One region of the Kitasatospora sp. NPDC098652 genome, then DNA from elsewhere that is predicted to be linked to it. Evidence: riboswitches for the same ligand, from Rfam matches in the RefSeq annotation. Region 1 holds a riboswitch; each other region holds the start of a gene.
What was found. A riboswitch is a leader RNA that binds a small molecule or an ion and turns the genes downstream of it on or off. The one in region 1 is predicted to bind S-adenosylmethionine.
Positions count from the first base shown of each region.

Region 2: another riboswitch for S-adenosylmethionine. It lies ahead of ACIQWA_RS32910 (IclR family transcriptional regulator); the one in region 1 lies ahead of ACIQWA_RS28890 (aminotransferase class V-fold PLP-dependent enzyme).
Region 3: another riboswitch for S-adenosylmethionine. It lies ahead of thrC (threonine synthase); the one in region 1 lies ahead of ACIQWA_RS28890 (aminotransferase class V-fold PLP-dependent enzyme).

Region 1 is NZ_JBIWAQ010000016.1:67,149-73,604, reverse strand. Features, by position in the region: gene ACIQWA_RS28910 (cytochrome c) at 1-579, opposite strand, end outside; gene ACIQWA_RS28905 (heme-copper oxidase subunit III) at 767-1,387, opposite strand; gene ACIQWA_RS28900 (hypothetical protein) at 1,794-2,219, shown strand; gene trpD (anthranilate phosphoribosyltransferase) at 2,339-3,415, shown strand; SAM riboswitch class IV at 3,688-3,805, shown strand; gene ACIQWA_RS28890 (aminotransferase class V-fold PLP-dependent enzyme) at 3,858-5,222, shown strand; gene ACIQWA_RS28885 (Lrp/AsnC ligand binding domain-containing protein) at 5,226-5,507, opposite strand; gene ACIQWA_RS28880 (rhomboid family intramembrane serine protease) at 5,550-6,332, opposite strand.
Region 2 is NZ_JBIWAQ010000021.1:62,055-68,510, reverse strand. Features, by position in the region: gene ACIQWA_RS32940 (ArsR/SmtB family transcription factor) at 41-445, opposite strand; gene ACIQWA_RS32935 (SRPBCC domain-containing protein) at 442-888, opposite strand; gene ACIQWA_RS32930 (hypothetical protein) at 1,021-1,278, opposite strand; gene ACIQWA_RS32925 (hypothetical protein) at 1,521-1,919, shown strand; gene ACIQWA_RS32920 (MarR family winged helix-turn-helix transcriptional regulator) at 1,980-2,435, opposite strand; gene ACIQWA_RS32915 (transporter suffix domain-containing protein) at 2,444-2,737, opposite strand; SAM riboswitch class I at 2,853-2,995, shown strand; gene ACIQWA_RS32910 (IclR family transcriptional regulator) at 3,195-3,908, shown strand; gene ACIQWA_RS32905 (sialidase family protein) at 3,998-5,620, opposite strand; gene ACIQWA_RS32900 (SAM-dependent methyltransferase) at 5,887-6,456, opposite strand, start outside.
Region 3 is NZ_JBIWAQ010000022.1:128,495-134,950, reverse strand. Features, by position in the region: gene otsB (trehalose-phosphatase) at 1-236, shown strand, start outside; gene ACIQWA_RS34060 (trehalose-6-phosphate synthase) at 223-1,689, opposite strand; gene ACIQWA_RS34055 (glucosyl-3-phosphoglycerate synthase) at 1,728-2,750, opposite strand; SAM riboswitch class I at 2,900-3,035, shown strand; gene thrC (threonine synthase) at 3,053-4,333, shown strand; gene ACIQWA_RS34045 (MoaD/ThiS family protein) at 4,361-4,639, shown strand; gene ACIQWA_RS34040 (cold-shock protein) at 5,190-5,393, shown strand; gene groL (chaperonin GroEL) at 5,740-6,456, shown strand, end outside.

The sequences.
Region 1 (6,456 bases):
GCCGGTCTGCATGGCCTCGTAGATGTGCTTGGCGTCCACGCCCTCCAGCGACGGGGCGTACTTGCCCTTCGTCAGGGCACCGCCCTGGCCGGCGAAGTTGTGGCACTGGGCGCAGTTGGTGCGGAACAGCTCGCCACCCTTGGAGATGTCGTCCGGGTTGGTCGAGGTGTACTGCTTCGCGTCCGGCGTGGTCGGGCCGGGGCCGAGCGACTGGACGAACGCGGCGAGCTGGTCGATCTCGCTCTGGCTGTAGATGGCCTTCTTGCGCGGCACCTGGGCACCGGGCTGCTGGGCCGGCATGCGACCGGTGCCGACCTGGAAGTCGACAGCGGCGGAGCCCACGCCGACCAGGCTCGGACCGTCACTGCTGCCCTGGCCGTTCAGGCCGTGGCAGGAGGAGCAGCCCACGGCGAAGAGCTTCTTGCCCTCATCGATCGCGAGCGACTGCGCGGCGACGTCGGCCTGCGCCTTGTCGGCGGGCGCGAACGCGGCGTACAGCCCCCCGGTTGCCGCCAGGGCGAGAAGTAGGACGACCAGCGCCGCCAATGGGTGGCGCCGTCGTGCGGAGAGCTTTTTCACGGAATAACCCCGGTGTCAGGATCTGGTCGACTGGTGGGTGCACCCGGCGGCCGGTCTGGCCGGCACGAGGTTGCCTGTCCAAGGCTGCGCGCGCGGTCGGTCGGTGGGAGCGTCGGCACCGGCAGAAGCGGCCCGTCGCCGGTGAGGGCGGGGGCCGCTGCCGGTGGCCAGCGACCTGATCAGCTGGTTACTTGATCAGGTAGATGGTCGCGAACAGGCCGATCCACACGACGTCGACGAAGTGCCAGTAGTAGGACACGACGATCGCGGCGGTGGCCTGCTCGTGCGTGAAGCGCTTGGCTGCGTACGTCCGTCCCAGGACTAGCAGGAAGGCGATCAGACCGCCCGTCACGTGCAGACCGTGGAAGCCGGTGGTCAGGTAGAACACCGTGCCGTACGGGTCCGAGGACAGCGAGAGGCCGTCGTTCTTGACCAGCTCGGTGTACTCGTAGACCTGTCCGCCGATGAAGATCGCGCCCATGAAGAACGTCAGGGCAAACCACCCGCGGAGCTTCTTCACATCACCGCGCTCGGCGGCGAACACGCCGAGCTGGCAGGTGAGCGAGGAGAGCACCAGGATCGTGGTGTTGACCGAGGAGAACGTCACGTTGAGGGCGTGCGCCTTCTCGGCCCAGAACTCGGCTCCCTTGACGGAGCGGAGCGTGAAGTACATCGCGAAGAGGGCCGCGAAGAACATCAGCTCGGAACTGAGCCAGACGATCGTTCCGACGCTGACCATGTTCGGTCGATTGACCGATCCGTGCGCGTGCCCGGTTTCTGTTGCTGTTGCTGTCGCCACGACGGACATTATGTCGGTCCCTTATTCCGTCTTCACGTCGGGGGGTGTCCCTCGGAGTGTCCGGTGCGTGCGGTATGCCCGCTTGACGGGCGACGGGGGGTCCGGACGGAGGCTGAGCAGCGGCGTGTCCCTTTTCTGACGGTTCCTCGGAGGGGCCCGCGACCCCGTTGCCCGGCGCGTCGTTGCACGGTCGGCCCAGTGCCGTGCCGTAGGGGGACGGGATGCCGCACGGCCGTCCGGGTGGACCGGGCGGGTCCGGGCGGGTCCGGGTGACGGGCCGTCCTCCGAGCGGGTGAGTCACGGGCGCGGCGGCTTGAGGGGGAACGTGCGCGAGGGGGACCGGCGACGGGGGAAACGGGAGTAGCATCCGGATCAGGTGAACGTGGTCCGGATCACACTTGAGGGAGCAGGGTCCATGGCGTACACGACCGACGAGACGCTCACCGTCCTCGTCTACAGCGACGACCGCAACACCCGCGAGCAGGTGCTGACGGCGCTCGGCCGTCGCCCTGCCGAGGATCTTCCGGAGCTGTCCTACCTCGAATGCGCGACCACCCCCGCGGTGCTCAAGGCGTTGGAGAAGGGCGGCGTCGACCTCTGCGTGCTGGACGGCGAGGCGGTGCCGGCCGGCGGCCTCGGCCTCGGGCGCCAGCTCAAGGACGAGATCTACGGGTGCCCGCCGGTGCTGGTGCTGATCGGCCGGCCGCAGGACTCCTGGCTCGCCGCCTGGAGCCGGGCCGATGCCGCGATCTCCCGCCCGGTCGACCCGGTGGCGCTGGCCGAGGCGGTCGCCACCCTGCTGCGGGCCCGGCTGGCCAAGCGGGCCCCGGCCACGCGTTGAGCGGTGCCGTCTCAGTACTGGAGATGAGGGCGCCGTAGGCGCCCCGCCGCTCGATAGGCTGGCTCCATCCGTACGGACGTCCCCCCTCGCGGGGGAACCGACAACAGCTGGAGTCAGCCATGGTGAACGTGAACCCTGCGAACGGTGGTACCGACCCCGCGCAGGTGGTCCGCACCTGGCCGGACCTCCTGGCGGCTCTGTTGAAGGGGGAGGACCTCGACCGCTCGTCCACCGCGTGGGCGATGGACCGGATCATGAGCGGCGAGGCGTCCCCCGTCCAGGTGGCCGGGTTCATGGTGGCGCTGCGGGCCAAGGGCGAGACGGTCGACGAGATCGCCGGCCTGGTGGACGCGATGTACGACCACGCCGAGCCGCTGGACATCCCCGGCCCGGCGGTCGACATCGTCGGTACCGGCGGGGACCGGGCGAAGACCGTCAACATCTCGACCATGTCGGCGATCGTCGCCGCGGCGGCCGGGGCCAAGGTGGTCAAGCACGGCAACCGGGCGGCCTCCTCCTCCAGCGGCTCCTCGGACGTGCTGGAGAAGCTCGGGGTGGCGCTGGACCTCTCCTCCCGGCGGGTGGCCCAGGTGGCCGAGGAGGTCGGGCTCACCTTCTGCTTCGCGGCGAAGTTCCACCCCTCGATGCGGCACGCCGCCACCGCGCGGCGCGACCTCGGGGTGCCCACCGCCTTCAACATCCTCGGCCCGCTGACCAACCCGGCGAGGGTCACCTCGCACGCGATCGGCTGCTTCGACACCCGGCTGGCCGGGCTGATCGCCGGGGTGCTCGCCCGGCGCGGGGCGACCGCGCTGGTGTTCCGCGGCGACGACGGGCTGGACGAGCTGACCATCACCACCACCTCGCGGGTCTGGCTGGTGCGCGACGGCGTGGTCACCGAGACCACCTTCGACCCGCGGGACGTCGGCATCGAGCTGGTCGGCATCGAGGCGCTGCGCGGGGCCGACGCCGCGTACAACGCCGAGGTCGCGCGCCGGCTGCTGGCCGGGGAGCGCGGGCCGGTGCGGGACGCCGTCCTGCTGAACACGGCGGCGGCGCTGGTCGCACTGGACCTGGGCGACGCCCCGCTGGCGGAGCAGCTCGCGGCGGGCATGGCGCGGGCGGCCGAGGCGATCGACTCCGGCCGGGCGCAGGACCTGCTGCGGCGTTGGTCGGAGGCCACCAGCCGGATCTGAGGCGGTAGTTGGGGCCCGTGCCGATTCGTCGGCACGGGCCCTTCGTGTCCGCCCCGATGTACCCGCCCCGAGCCGAAGGGGCGCGCCGGTGCCGAAAGTCGAGGAGCGACAAGCGAGATGGGGGTCCCCCCGGCCGGAGGCTGGGGGAGAGCGCGGGAGCGACGACCGTCGGCACCGGGTCCGAGCGCCCCGGAGGCGAGCGGGCGAAGACACAGTCCGGATGGTGGATGCCTGTTTGACCGTCCGACGTACCCGACCTAGAGTCTTCGCCAGGTCATGAGTGACAGCGTCAAGCCCCAGCTGGCTGTCCGGCAACCCTCCGTCCGTGGCGGGGTGCCCTGGGTGAGGACCGGGTCGCCGGGCAAGCCGTCCGCGCGACAAGCGCGGACACCGGACGATCTGCACTCCCGGGGTCCCTTACCCCGTGAAGGAGTGCATCCCCATGTCCCTCTCCCTCGGAACCACCGCCCCGCTCGCCGTCCTCGGCCACGACGTCGAGGTCCCGCTCGTCAGCGGTGAGAAGGTCGGCTACGCGGCGCTCGACTACGCGGCCAGCGCGCCGGCGCTCCAGCGGGTGTGGGACGACGTCGCCGCCTACGCCCCCTACTACGGCAGCGTGCACCGCGGCGCCGGCTACCTCTCCCAGCTGTCCACCGACCTGTTCGAGCAGAGCCGCCGGACCGTCGCCGAGTTCCTCGACCTGCGCGCGGGCGACCAGGTGGTCTTCACCCGCGCCACCACCGACTCGCTCAACCTGCTGGCCGCCGCCGTCCCGGCCGGCACCCGGGTGTTCGCCTTCGAGACCGAGCACCACGCCTCGCTGCTGCCGTGGGCGCACGCCGGGCTGGAGGTCGGCTACCTGCGGGCGCCGCGCTCGCGGGCCGAGGCGGTGGCCGCGCTGGAGGAGGCGCTGGCCGCGGCGCCGGAGGGCCCGAAGCTGCTGTGCGTCACCGGCGCCTCGAACGTGACCGGCGAGCTGTGGCCGGTCGCCGAACTGACCGGGACCGCGCACCGGTACGGCGCCCGGGTGGTGCTGGACGCCGCCCAGCTGGCCCCGCACCACCGGGTCTCGGTGCGCGAGCTGGGCGTCGACTGGATCGCCTTCTCCGGCCACAAGCTGTACGCGCCGTTCGGCGCCGGGGTGCTGGCCGGCCGCTCCGACTGGCTGGACGCGGCCGAGCCCTACCTGGCCGGCGGCGGGGCGACCCGGACGGTGGCCCGGGAGCTGGACGGCTCGGTGGCGGTGCAGTGGCACACCGGCCCGGCCCGGCACGAGGCCGGCTCGCCGAACGTCATCGGCGCCTACGCGATCGCCTCGGCCTGTCGGGCGCTCACCGAGGCCGGCTTCGACGCGCTGGAGGCCCGGGAGCGGGAGCTGGTCGAGCGGCTGACGGCGGGGCTGGCGGAGATCCCCGAGGTCCGGGTGCTGAACCTGTTCGGGGCGGGCTCGGCCCGGGTGGGCGTGCTGTCCTTCGTCGTCCGGGGCTGGAACAGCTCGCACTTCGCGGCCGCGCTGTCCGCCGAGTACGGCATCGGCGTGCGCGACGGACTGTTCTGCGCGCACCCGCTGGTGCGCACCCTGCTCGGTGACGAGGACTCGGCGCCCTCCGAGTGCGGGGCGCCCGAGCCCTCGCTGCCCGGTGAGCGCAGCCTGAACGCGATCCGGGTGAGCTTCGGGGCCGGCACGCCGGACGAGCACGTCGAGCGCTTCCTGGCCGCGGTCCGCGAGCTGGTCACGGACGGCGCGGCGTGGAACTACCGCAACGAGGGCGGCCGTTGCGTCGCCGACACGCGCCGCGCGGGCTGAGTCCTACTCGTCCAGGCCGAGGGCGAAGGCCGCTTCCAGGTCGTGCTGGGAGTAGGTGCGGAAGGCGATCTGGGTCTCCGTGTGGGCCACACCCGGGACCTTGTTGAGCCGGCCCGGGATGACCTCGGCCAGGTCGTCGTGGCGGCGCACCCGGACCATCGCCACCAGGTCGTATCCGCCGGTCACCGAGTACACCTCGCTGACGCCCTCGATCGCGGCGATGGCCTCGGCGATCTCGGGGATGCGGTCGACACTGGTCTTGATCAGGACGATGGCGGTGATCACAGTTCGGGCTCCTTGATGCGGGTGCGGCCAGCGTATCGGGCCTCAGCCGGGGCGTCTCGGGGGGTGGCCGACCACGGTGCAGGCGTACAGGAAGCCCGCGGAGAAGCCGATCACGTGCACCAGGTAGGCGACCCCGGGCCCGGCCGAGTGCACCGACCACCACTGCAGGGCGAACCAGAGGCCGAGCACCAGCCAGGCCGGGAAGCGCAGCGGGAGGAAGAGGAGCAGCGGGACGAGGGTGGTCACCCGGGCCCGCGGGTGGAAGCGCAGGTAGGCGCCGAGCACGGCGGAGATCGCGCCCGAGGCGCCGATCAGGACCCGGGTGGAGTCGGGCGCGTGCGACTCGGCGAGCGCGAAGCCGTACGAGGCGGTGCAGCCGGCGGCCAGGTAGAAGAGGAGGTACCTGGCCCGGCCGACCCGGCGTTCCACGGTCGGGCCGAAGACGTGCAGGAAGAGCAGGTTGCCCAGCAGGTGCAGCCAGCCGGCGTGCAGGAAGAGGCCGGTGAGGGCGGACACCGCCGGGTGCTTGCCCGGGGTGGGGGCGGCGGGGCAGCCGGGGACCGGGTCGGGGGCCTCGGCCAGCTGCCCGGCGGTCAGCGGGTGGCCGGTCAGCAGTTCGGCGGGGACGGCGCCCCAGCGCTGCTCGTACCGCTGCTCGGCGCAGATCCGGGTCTGGCCGGTGCCGTACAGGGGGTTGAGGCCGGCCGCCGGGCCGAGCAGGAAGACCAGGGTGTTGACCGCGATCAGGGCGTAGGTGACCGCCGGGGCGGGCAGCGCCGGGCGGCCGTCCCGCGCATCGGTGTGGTCGGGGGCCGTGAGCGCCATGCGGCCAAGCATCCCTCCGGGCGCGGCAGGTGACACGGCGGTTTACGGCAGGTGGACTACTGGGCCGTCCGGCGGGGCGGGACGGGCTCCGGTCATCTCGGCTGACCGGTGGTCCTGGTGGTTG
Region 2 (6,456 bases), on a different contig from region 1:
CCGGCCGCACCCGGGGCGTGCCGTCAGGCGGTCGACCTGGTCAGACTCCTCCGTGGGGCTGTTCCGGTGGGCGTGACGCGTCGTCACGACCTGTTCGCGACTCCCGCTCCGCCGCCTCGGCGACGTGCTTGATGTGCGCCAGTCTGCGGTCCCAGTCGGCGGCGAGCGAGGCCATCCAGCGCGCCGTGGTGTCGAGCGCCGCGGGCCGCACCGTGTAGCGCACCTCGCGCCCGGCGCGGCCGCTGCTCACCAGCCCGGCGGCGTCCAGGACGGCGAGGTGCTTGACCACGGCCTGGCGCGAGACGGGAAGGTGCCGGGCGAGCGTCGTCGCGGTGGCCTCCCCCTGCGCGGCGATCAGTTCGAGCAGCCGGCGTCGCGTCGGGTCGGCCAGGGCCGCGAGTACGGTGTCGACCGCTTCGACGGCGCCGTGGGGTTGGTCGGTCACGCGGCGGGCTGTTCGGCGCGCGTCCTGAGCGCGTCGAGCTCCTGGCGCCAGCCGCCGGTGTTGTCCTCGACCGCCTTGCCGCGCAGTTCCTCGGACCCGGCCAGTGTCGCGAAGCCGCTCTCGACCACGCGCAGCCGCGTCCTGCCGTCCTCCGGGGTCAGGGTGAACTCGACGAGGGTGCTGTTGTCCTCGCGCAGTTCCTCCCCGGGGAACGCGCTGGCCCAGCGGTAGGCCAGGTAGGTCGGCGGCTCGACCTTCTCCACGCGCACCGGGAAGTCGCCGTACTCCGGGTTCCTGGCCACCAGTTCCTCGCCCTCCCTGGCCACGGTGCCGGGCAGGCTCGCCTTGTCGGCGACCCAGAAACCGGGCTCGGCCACCAGGGACCAGACCCGCTCCAGGGGCGCCTCGATCAGGGTCTCGCGTTCGATCCGGTCCTCGCTCATGAGGGGGCTCCTTCCATCGCGGACAGTGGGTGCAACTCCAGAGTTGCACGTCGCATCACCAGGTGCAACCCGAGGGTTGCGTCTCGCGCGGGTCCGTCGCCGAGGGGTCCGGCCTCGCCCCGTCCCGGCGGGCTATCGCCCGGGGGTGGCCTCCTCGATGGCCGCCAGCAGGCGGGTGTGGACGGCGGTGGCGGCCGCGCGGGTCGCCGGGTCCTCGTCCTTCAACAGCGGGGTGATCAGCTCGGCGGCCGCGGCGAGGACCGGCACGGGCACCGTCGCCTCGCGCAGGTGGAGGAGCTGGGAGGCGGCCCGCTCGCCGGGCGTGGCCCGGGTGCGGGCGTCGGGGATGAGGGCGGTGAGGCCCCGGGGGAGCGGCTGAGTGCTGGTCACCCGCCCCATTCTTCCGTGGCCTGGCCGTCGCCGATCACCGCGGTCGGGCAGTGCGGCCGGTCGGTGGCGGCCGCACGGTGGGGCTCCGTTCGCGGAACTTCCTCGTCAGCGGCGCTGCTCGGTGCCATCCTGTGCGAATGCCTGACGAATCGTATGAAGAGAGTGCTGCCCCGATACCCGCCACGGAGGCGGCTCCGCCCGAGGCTGCGCAGGGACCCCAACTCCGGTGGTGGAAGGCCCCGGTGGTGTTCGCGGTTGCCGGACTCGTGGTCGGCGCCGGCGCCGTCGGGCTGGCCTGGGGCGTGTCCGGGCCCGGGGACGACGAGTCGTTCACGCTGGTGGGCCAGGCGCGGATCAGTACCTCCGACCCCACCAAGTCGGGCCCCTGCAACGGGGCCAAGGACCTGGACGACGTCGACAAGGACGCCCTGGTGACCGTCCGCGACTCGGCGGGTCGGGTGGTCGCGACCGGCGCCCTGGGGCAGGGCGAGTACCACGACTCCGCCTGCCGGTTCCCGATCGTGCTGCCCGACGTGCCGGGGGGTTCGGACTCCTACTCGGTGCAGGTCCTCTGGCACCCGAGGAAGAAGGTCACGAGCGAGGAGGCGCGGGCCGGGAGTCTGGTGATCGATCTCAAGTGAGCGATCTCGAGCGAGCGATCACTTGAGGTCGCTGACGAGTGGCGTCCGGGGCGGGTGGCGTCAGCCCTCGAAGACCCGTCTCAACTTCCCGAGTGCGGACTCGATCTCCGCCATGTCCGTGGCCGAGAGCTTCGCGACGTAGGCGTCGTGGAGCTCCCGCTCGTACCGGAGCACGGTCTGTCGGTAGGCCGTGCCACGGGCCTCCAGGCGGAAGACGTGGACGCGGCCGTCCTGGGGACTGCGCTGCCGGGAGAGGTAGCCGTCCTTCTCCAGGCGCGCCAGGTGCTGGCTGACAGCGCCCTTGGACACGCCCAGGCGCTCGGCCAGGTCCTTGGGGGTGACGTTCGGGTCGGCCACGATCTGCCCGAGCACGAGGTGCTGTTGGGCGGTGAGCCCGAACTCGTCGTAGCGGGGCCCGTGCCGTTCCGAGAGGAGCCGCAGGTCCGCGAAGAGCTGGTTGAGCCGGGCGCTGCGGGCGTGCAGGTCGGCGCCGCCGGGTCTTTCGCCGGTGACCATCGGGCTCGTCACTCTGCGGTCGGCGGCTGCTCGGCGGCGCGGCTGCGCCTCCTGAGCCCCAGGCGGGACCTGACCGCCCGGACGGCTTCCTTGCCGACGCCGGCCATGCCGATGAGGGCACTCGTCTCGGCGACCACGAGTGTCCCGCCGAAGGCGGCGGCCTTGGCGCCGGAGTCCAGCGGGAGGAAGAGGATGACGAGGACGGCCACGTAGGTCAGGGCACTCAGGATGAGGAGCGCGATGCCGATCCTGAACCTGAGCGGCTTCTTTGGGGATGCTGAGGTCGCCGGGGTCGCAGTCATGGAAATAGTTTAGAAATCTAAATAATCCGTGGTCAAGGACCCCGGCGGGCTCCGGGTGCGGGGTGTTCGGGAAAGGTTTGGCGGGGCGCCCGGGAAATCTTGTATGGTACTTCGCGAATCATCCAGAGGGGTGGAGGGACCGGCCCTACGAAGCCCCGGCAACTCCCCGTTCGACCCGGCGTCCGAAGTACGCGCCGTGCCGTCCGGGGTCAGTGCCAACTCCGGCCTGTCGCCAACGTGGCGCGGGGAAGATGAGGAGACACGGTGCTCTCAGTGCTGTCCTTCGCCCGGGCGCTTCCCGCCCCGGCCCTTTCGCGTACCCGTTTCGTGCTCGGCGCAGGCGATCTGCTGTTCCCGCAGGCCTGTCCCCGCTGACCACCCCGCTCCCACCCCAACGGAGCGCCCGTGAGCCGTACCCACCCGTCGCTCACGGGATCTGAGACTGGAGTACCCGTCCATGGAGAACACGAGCGGCGTCGGCGTGCTCGACAAGATCACCTCGATCCTCGGCACCCTGGAGGCCGGCCCGGCCACCTTGGCCGGGCTGGTCGACGCCACCGGCCTGGCCCGGCCGACCGCCCACCGGATCGCCGTCGCACTGGAGCACCACCGGCTGCTCGGCCGGGACCTCCAGGGCCGGTTCGTCCTCGGCCCGCGGCTCGCCGAACTCTCGGCGGCGGCCGGTGAGGACCGTCTGCTCGCCGCGGCCGGCACCGTCCTCACCCACCTGCGCGACGTCACCGGCGAGACCGCCCAGCTGTACCGCCGGCAGGGTGAGGTCCGGATCTGCGTGGCGGCCGCAGAACGCCTCTTCGGGCTGCGGGACACCGTGCCGGTCGGGCTCGCCCTGCCGATGAAGGTCGGGTCCGCCGCCCAGGTCCTGCTGGCCTGGGAGGAACCCGAGCGGCTCCACCGCGGGCTCCAGGGTGCCCGGTTCACCGCCACCGCGCTCAGCGGGGTGCGGCGCCGGGGGTGGGCCCAGTCGATCGGCGAGCGCGAGCCCGGCGTCGCCTCCGTCTCCGCGCCGGTGCGCGGCCCGGCCGGCCGGGTGGTGGCCGCGGTCTCCGTCTCGGGGCCGATCGAACGGCTGAGCCGGCACCCGGGTGCCCGCCTGTCCCAAGCCGTCATCGAGGCGGCGGGCCACCTCACGGACGCGCTGCACCGGCCCTGACCGGGCCGTCGGCCCGGCTCGGACCTGGGCGTTCGAGGCCGAGCGGCCGCCGGCGCGGAGCGTTTCCGCGCCGCCGGCCGCCGGTCGGGTCAGCGCCGCAGGTGTTGCACGGCGCGCGGGCCGACGGCGGGCGCCCCAGCGCGCGCCCCGGTGCGCGCCGCCTGGGTGGTCGGTGCGGCCGCGCCCGGGCTGCGCAGGGTGTCCGGCCGGAAGCGGCCGCTGTACACGTCGGTGGAGTTCAGCGGGGCGCCGCTGTTGGCGGTCACCAGCACCGGGCGGACCAGGCGGCCGTCGGTGATCAGGGCCTGGTAGTCGCCGAGGAAGTGGCCCCCGGCGTAGGGCGCCTGGAGCCAGTCGAAGACCGGTGAGATCTGCCGCTCGACCGGACTGTTCTCGCCGTCGCGCGGGAAGCTGAGCAGCCAGGCGGCGGTGGGCAGCGTGGAGGTGTCGGCCGGGGTGAGGTAGCGCAGGTCGTAGTAGCTGACGGCCACGGTGCCGTCGGCCGCCACGGTGATGGACGGGGTGAACGCCGGTGCGCCCGGGGCCTGGTTGAGCCGGGTCGGGCCGCTCCAGGTCCGCCCGCCGTCCGTGGAGTGCACGAGTTGGATGGCGTCGAACCTGCCGCCGGTGGACTCCGAGCCCTCGTAGGCGAGGTACAGCTCACCGGTCTGCGGGTCGATCGCCACGCTGGGCAGGCCGGCGCCGGCCCGGAGGGACTTGGTGGCGTCGGCGGGCGCGTTCGGGTGGACCTCGGGGACGGAGGTGTCGGTGGCGACCCGGACCGGCCGGCTCCAGGTGCGGCCCTGGTCGGTGGAGCTGACCATGCCGAAGTGCACGTCGCTGACGGTGGTGGCGGTCGCGTCGGTGAAGGTGATCCAGTCGAAGAAGTCGTACAGCGTGTCGGTGCGCGGGTCGACCACGATCTGGTTGCCGATGGTCTGGGTGTTCGGCGTCGTGGCGGTGGTCACGAAGGGCTTCGCCGGGGACCAGGTCCGGCCGTGGTCCCGGGTGACGGACAGGTAGCCCGGCCCGTCGAAGACCGGGGTCGGGCCGGCGGCCTGGTCCACCCGGTCCCAGACCTGGTAGGCCACGCCCGGGTGCACGGGGTCGGCGGTGACGGCGTTCTTGTCGTCGGTGATCGCCGGGTCGTCGTCGCTGATCAGCTCGGTGACGTGCTGCCAGCTGCGCCCGCCGTCGGTGGAGGTGGCGGCGGCCACCGCGCTGCGCGCCGTGGTGGCGTCGAAGACCAGGGCGCTGGCGTACGCGGTGCCGTCGGGGCCGAAGCTCACCCAGCCGTCGGAGGCCCGCTGGTAGGCCAGCCCGCCGGGCGCACAGTGGGTGAAGGGCAGGGCCGTCTGGGTGAAGTGCACGCCGTCCGTGGTGTAGCTGGAGCTCAGGCCCCGGGCACCGCCGTTGGACCAGCGGTCCTGCTGGTAGATGGTGATCGTGTTCGCCGGATCCAGCGGGTTGGCGGCGGCGTACGGTTCCTCCTCCGCGCCCGGGTAGTTGGTGCCGTCGCCGTCCGCGCCGAGGTCGCAGGAAGCGTACGGATCGCCGGGTGAGATCACGGCGAGCGGTGCGCCGGGCGAGGCGTCGGGCGGGTTCGCGCCGGCCGCGGCCGCACCGGCCGGGGTAGGGGCACCGGCGGCGACGGCGGCGAGGAGGAGCGCTGCGGTCGCGGTGGCGAGTGGTGCCCTGGTGCGGAACTGCATGGAGACCCCCATGGTCGTCGGCGGGAGGTGCCTGGTGTCCTGGGTGGTGCTGCGCTGTGCTCTGCTCCGGTGCCGAACGGGAGTCGGCACCCGGTCGGCCGCTCGGGATGCCCGGTCGGTCGGCCGCGATGTCCGGTCGGCCGCGCGAGTCTAGCCAGCGGCAGGGGGCGCGCCAACGGTCCGCGCGGGCTCCTTACCGAGTCCGTACCATCGGCCGCCGTCCCCGCCCTGACCTGGGGTTATACGGGCCGGCCGGTGCGGTGTGTCTACCGCCCGCGCTCCCGCAGGGCCTGGTGGACGGTTCGCAGGGCGGTGGCCGACTGTTCCCAGCCGTGCCACCAGAACAGCCCGCCGTCCTGGCCGGCCTCGGTGGCGAGGGCGGTCAGGTGGGCCCAGGGGCCGAGTGGGATGCCGAACCGGGGCCGGGCGGCGAGCCGTTGGGCTGCCTCGGCCTCGACCGGGACCATGCCGACCAGTGGGAAGGGTGTGCCGTCTGCGGTCCGGCCGGTGCCGTGCAGCATCGGGTGCAGGGTGATCGGGTCGAGCAGCAGGGTGAGCTCGGCGCCGGGCACCGGGGCCGGGCCGTCCTGCCAGCCGAGGCGCCGACCGCTCGACTCGGCCTTGGGCACGGGCCGTCCGTCGAGGGTGACCCCGTCCGCCGCGATCCGCAGCCGGGCACCGGCGTCCGGCCGGGACGGCAGCCGCAGCCGGTAGTCTCCGTACAGACAGGGCGGGACGTCCGGCAGCGGTCGGTCGTAGGGGACGGTGACCGCGTCCATCTCGAAGCCCGTCGGGCCGAGCAGCACCGCCGCGGTGACGGCTTCGCCGTCGACGGT
Region 3 (6,456 bases), on a different contig from region 1:
GGGAGCGCGGGGCGCGGTCGGTGCTGTACGCGGGGGACGACCTGGGGGACGTGGCGGCGTTCCGGGCGGTGGAGGGGTTGCGGGCGGAGGGGCTGGCGGGGCTGTTGGTGTGTGCCGGCGCGGTGGGGGACGCGCCGGTGCGGGAGCTCGCCGACCTGGCGGATGTGGTGGTCGACGGCCCCGACGGGGTGGTGGAGCTGTTGGGGGCTCTGGGGGAGGCCCTCAGAGGGCGTTGAGCTGGTCGAGGAACCACTGCTGCGGGGGGAGCGCGGTGGCCGCGGCGGCGAGGCGCTTGGTGCGGTCGGCGCGTTCCTCGGGGCTCATGGTGAGGCCGGTGTGCAGGGCCTCGGCGGTGGCGATGACGTCGTACGGGTTGACGGTGAGGGCGTCGTCGCCGAGTTCGGCGTGGGCGCCGGCCTCGCGGGACAGGACGAGGGCGCAGCCGTGGTCGGAGACCACCGGGACCTCCTTGGCGACCAGGTTCATGCCGTCCCGGATCGGGTTGACGAGGGCCACGTCGGCGAGCCGGTAGGCGGCCAGCGAGCGCGGGAAGTCGTCGTTGACGTGCAGGATCAGCGGTTGCCAGGTGGGGGTGGCGAATTCGGCGTTGACGGCGGCGGCGAGTTCCTGGACCGCGGCGGTGTAGTCGCGGTACTCGGCGAGGTCGGTGCGGGACGGGTAGGCGAAGGCGATGTGGACCACCCGGTCGTGCCACTCGGGGTGGGTGCGGAGCAGGTGCCGGTAGGCCTGGAGGCCGCGGACGATGTTCTTGCTCAGCTCGGTGCGGTCGACCCGGACGATCGTGCGGCGGTCGCCGACGGCGGCCCGCAGGGCGGCGAGGCGCTCGTCGACGTCGGGGCGGTGGGCGCGTTCGCGCAGGAAGTCGGCGTCGGCGCCGAGGGCGTGCACGCCCAGCTGGGTGGTGCGGCCCTGGTGGGTGACGGTGAGGGCGGCCGGGTCGAAGACGGCGCCGAGGAGGTCCTCGCAGCAGGCGGCGAAGGCGCGGGCCCAGCGTTCGGTGAGGAAGCCGGCCCGGTCGGCGCCGAGGATGCCGGTCAGGACGGCCCGGGCGACGTCGTCCGGGAGCAGCCGGTAGTACTCGGGCGGGGCCCACGGAGTGTGCGAGAAGTGGCCGATCCGCAGGTCGGGGCGGGCCTCGCGGAGCAGCGCCGGGGTGAGGGAGAGGTGGTAGTCCTGGACCAGGACGGCGGCTCCCGGGGCGGCTTCGGCGGCCAGGGCGGCGGCGAAGGCGGCGTTGTACGCCTGGTAGGCGGCCCATTCGGTGCGGAAGTCGGCGTCGAAGGAGGGCGCGGTGGGGGTCGCGTAGAGCAGGTGGTGGACGAACCAGAGGGTGGAGTTGGCGACGCCGTTGTAGGCGCGGGCGAAGGTCTCCGGGTCGATGTCGAGCATCCGTACGGCCTGTCCGCCGACCTCGTGCCCGGCGCGGTCGAGGCGGCCGTCGGGGGCCTCCCGGGCGGCTCTGCGGTCGGCGTCGCCCAGGGCCGCGCAGACCCAGACGGCGGTGGGGTCGTCGATCGCGGACAGGCCGGAGACCAGGCCCCCGCCGCCGCGGCGCAGGGTCAGCGTGCCGTCGTCGGCGGTGCCGAAGGACACCGGTCCCCGGTTGGAGGCCACCAGGACGGGGGCGGTTCCGGTCGCACTCGAACGTTCGGTCGTGAGATCGCCCATGGTTGGGATGTTGCCTGGGGGTCCGGGTGGCAAACCCGTCAACGACGGGTGGCGTACTCGGGGACGGTGTGCATCGGGGGGCGTTCCAGGGCCGTCACGGGGTGGGTGTGGGCGGTGAAGGCGCGGGTGTGCGGGTCGCGGGTGAACTGGGTGAGGTGGGGGTGGACGAGGTCGGCGGAGGCCTTGAGGCGGTGCGAGCGGTCGAGGCGTTCCAGGGCGGTGCGGTAGATGGTGGCGGCCATCCGGCCGAGCGCCTGGCCGTCCTGGTGGCGGTGGTGCCGGACGCCGACGTCGACCTGGGCGAGGGCGTCCAGGCCGACCAGGTCCAGGGCGTCGATCAGGAGGCCGATCTCGACGCCGTAGCCGGTGGGGAAGGGCAGTCGTTCGAGCAGTGAGCGGCGGGCCGCGTACTCGCCGCCGAGGGGCTGGACGAAGCCGGCGAGTTCCGGCCAGTGGAGGTTGAGCAGGGGGCGGGCGACGAGTTCGGTGACCCGGCCGCCGCCGGTGGGGACGATCGCGCCGGTGTCCCCCGCCGCGGAGCCGCCGACTTCGAGGGGGCGGTCGTACATGGCCTTGACCAGGTGGATGTCGGGGTCGGTGAGCAGCGGGCCGACGATGCCGGAGACGAAGGCCGGGTCGAACTCGCGCAGGTCGGCGTCGATGAAGCAGACGATGTCGCCGCGGGTGACCAGCAGCGAGCGCCAGAGCACCTCGCCCTTGCCGGGGACGGCGGGCAGCCGGGGGAGGATCCGGTCGCGGTGTTCCACCCGGGCGCCGGCCTCGGCGGCGACGGCGGCGGTGGCGTCGGTGGAGCCGGAGTCGACCACGACGAGTTCGTCGACGAGCGGGATCCGGTCCATGAGCTCGCGCCGGACGGTGCGCACGATGTCGCCGACGGTGGCCTCCTCGTCGAGGGCGGGGAGGACGACGCTGACCGTCCGGCCGGTGCGCCGCTTGGCGGCGAGGAGGGCGTCGACCGGCCGATCGGCCGCGCTCCACGAGCGGCGGCGGAGCCAGGACGCCGCCTGCGGGAGGAGCGCGTGGGTCGGTTCGGCGGGCACGGTGACTCTCCTCGGCGGGATCGGGTGGGACGGGTCATCTCGCTTGGCGGACGGTCCCGTTCAGGTTTGACGCCTTCGGATACAGTCTTCGTACAGCGGCCGGACCTTTGCACGCCGGGGTCGCCGCTGCGCACCACCACAATTTCACAAGCTCATCCAGAGGGACTGAGGGAACGGCCCGTTGACGTCCCGGCAACCTTCTCGCTCGGCTGTCGTCGACAGGCCCCGGCGGGACAGGTGCCAATTCCGGCCTGTGGCGCATCCGCGCCGCGGGGAAGATGAGGAGAGAGGCCTCCGCCATCATGGCTATCGACACCGTCGCACCCGTTTCCGTCGACCTCGGCCCCGCGGCCGCGCTGTCCTGTCGGGAATGCGGGACCCGCTTCCCGCTCGGCCCCAGCTTCGCCTGTGCGGAGTGCTTCGGGCCGCTGGAGATCGCCTACGAGTTCGGCAGCGAGCGCGCCGAGGAGCTGCGCAAGCGGATCGAGTCCGGCCCCGCGTCCATCTGGCGGTACGCGCCGCTGCTGCCGGTGCCGGCCGACGTCGCCTCGAAGCCCAACCTGAACCCCGGCTGGACCCCGCTGGTGAAGGCGGACAACCTGGGCCGGGAGCTCGGGTTCACCGCGCAGCTGCACGTCAAGGACGACTCGGGCAACCCGACGCACTCGTTCAAGGACCGGGTGGTGGCCTGCGCGATCGAGGCGGCCCGGGCGTTCGGCTACACCACGCTGTCCTGCTCGTCGACCGGCAACCTGGCCGGTGCGGTGGGCGCGGCGGCGGCCCGGGCCGGGTTCCGCTCCTGCGTGTTCATCCCGCACGACCTGGAGCAGGGCAAGGTCGTGATGGCCGGGGTGTACGGCGGTGAGCTGGTCGGCATCGAGGGCAACTACGACGACGTGAACCGGTTCTGCTCGGAGCTCATCGGGGACCCGGCCGGCGAGGGCTGGGGCTTCGTCAACGTCAACCTGCGGCCGTACTACGGCGAGGGCTCCAAGACGCTGGCCTACGAGATCTGCGAGCAGCTCGGCTGGCGGCTGCCGGAGCAGCTCGTCATCCCGATCGCCTCGGGCTCGCAGCTGACGAAGATCGACAAGGGGCTGCAGGAGCTGATCAAGCTGGGCCTGGTCGAGGACCGGCCGTACCGGATCTTCGGCGCCCAGGCGGAGGGCTGCTCGCCGGTGTCGGCGGCGTTCAAGGCCGGCCGGGACGTGATCAGGCCGGTGAAGCCGGACACCATCGCCAAGTCGCTGGCGATCGGCAACCCGGCGGACGGCCCGTACGTGCTGGACATCGCCCGGCGGACCGGCGGCGCGGTGGAGGACGTCACGGACGCGGAGGTGGTGGCGGCGATCCGGCTGCTGGCCCGGACCGAGGGGATCTTCGCCGAGACCGCGGGCGGGGTGACCGTCGGCGTGCTGAAGAAGCTCGTGGAGACCGGTCTGCTGGACCCCGCCAAGGAGACCGTCGCGATCAACACCGGGGACGGCCTCAAGACGCTGGACGCCGTCTCCGAGGCGGGCATGACCGCCGTCATCCGCCCGACGCTGGACTCCTTCCACGCCGCCGGCCTCGCGTCCGCCTGATCCACCCCCCACCCCGCTAGGAGAGTCATGAGCGCCACCGTCCGCATCCCCACCATCCTGCGCACCTACACCGGCGGCGAGGCCGAGGTGACCGCCGAGGGGGCCACCCTGGGCGAGGTCATCGCCGACCTGGAGCACAACCACGCGGGCATCGCGGCCCGGATCCTGGACGACACCGGCAAGCTGCGCCGCTTCGTCAACGTGTACGTGAACGACGACGACGTGCGGTTCGCCGACGGTCTGGCGACCGGGATCACGGACGGTGCGAGCGTTTCGATCATTCCGGCGGTGGCCGGCGGCTGCTGAGCCGTTCCCGCCGTTTCCCGGCCGTCCGCGCGTACGGAATTCCACTCTCCGTGCGTGCGGGCGGCCGCTTGCATTTCGGCGGGAATATTTTCGGTCGGAGTCGGAGTAGAGTGTGGCTCTGCTGGGAACAGGGCTTCCCCTTCCGGCAGTGGGTGCTTCGCCGGAGCTCGTCCGGACGCTGAGACCGCCCCGGGGCCGGGGCCGTGAAACATGTCAGGCAGATGTCAGAATTCCTGCAGGCATTTGAGTAATTCGTCCGCTATGTCCGGCGCTAATTGCCGATTTTCTCCCGGTTTGTTCGCTCTTGTCTCTTGACGGGGCTGCGGAATTCCCGGCGGCTGACCCTGTTGCAGAGGGCGTCGATCCGGATACATTCAGCGGCGGTCGACGTAATCAGCCGCTCACGGAAGCCGTCCGGCGCCCCGCTGCGGAGGATTGCGGCGTGCACGGCTGCGCCCAGGGGGGGTTCCCCGGGCCGGCCTTCAAACCAGACCCGGGCCCGCGACCTGCGGGCCCGTGAAGGGCCAGCACAGCACTAGGGGAGTTCGGAATGGCTCAGGGCACCGTCAAGTGGTTCAACGCGGAGAAGGGCTACGGCTTCATCGCGGTCGACGGTGGTGCGGACGTCTTCGTCCACTACAGCGCGATCCAGATGGACGGCTACCGCACCCTCGAGGAGGGCCAGCGGGTCGAGTTCGAGATCTCCCAGGGACAGAAGGGCCCGCAGGCGGACATGGTCCGCGCGGCGGTCTGACCTCTTCCGGCACCCAGGAGCTCGGCGCGGCCCACGGCTGGTGACCACTCGCTTCTCGACGGGCCCGTACGACACGCGTCGTACGGGCCCGTTCGCGTTCCCCGGGCGGGCCGTCCGGGCTCCCGCGCGGGGGCGGACGGTGGCTCGCGGGTCGGTCATTGGGCTTGCACTCGACCACCCGGAGTGCTAATCATTGGCGTTAGCACTCACAGTGTGAGAGTGACAGCGGACCGGGTCGGTGAGGCCCCCGGGAGCGGTAGGGGAATGGACCTCCGCGCACCAGGGCCGTCCGTCGCGGGCACCCCTTGGTCCGAGCAGTCGACCGTGTCCCGGAGGACCACTTCTGATGGCCAAGATCATCGCCTTTGATGAGGAAGCTCGCCGCGGCCTTGAGCGTGGCATGAACCAGCTCGCCGATGCAGTGAAGGTCACGCTCGGCCCCAAGGGTCGCAACGTCGTGCTGGAGAAGAAGTGGGGCGCCCCCACGATCACCAACGACGGTGTCTCCATCGCCAAGGAGATCGAGCTCGAGGACCCGTACGAGAAGATCGGCGCGGAGCTCGTCAAGGAGGTCGCCAAGAAGACGGACGACGTCGCGGGTGACGGCACCACCACCGCCACCGTGCTCGCCCAGGCCCTGGTTCGCGAGGGTCTGCGCAACGTCGCCGCCGGCGCCAACCCGATGGCCCTCAAGCGCGGCATCGAGAAGGCCGTCGCCGCCGTCTCGGACCAGCTGCTGGCCCAGGCCACCGACGTGGAGACCAAGGAGCAGATCGCCTCCACCGCCTCCATCTCCGCCGCCGACACCCAGATCGGCGAGCTCATCGCCGAGGCCATGGACAAGGTCGGCAAGGAAGGCGTCATCACCGTCGAGGAGAGCAACACCTTCGGTCTGGAGCTCGAGCTCACCGAGGGCATGCGCTTCGACAAGGGCTACATCTCCGCCTACTTCGCCACCGACCTGGAGCGGATGGAGGCGACCTTCGAGGACCCGTACATCCTCATCGCCAACTCCAAGATCGGCTCGATCAAGGACCTGCTCCCGCTGCTGGAGAAGGTCATG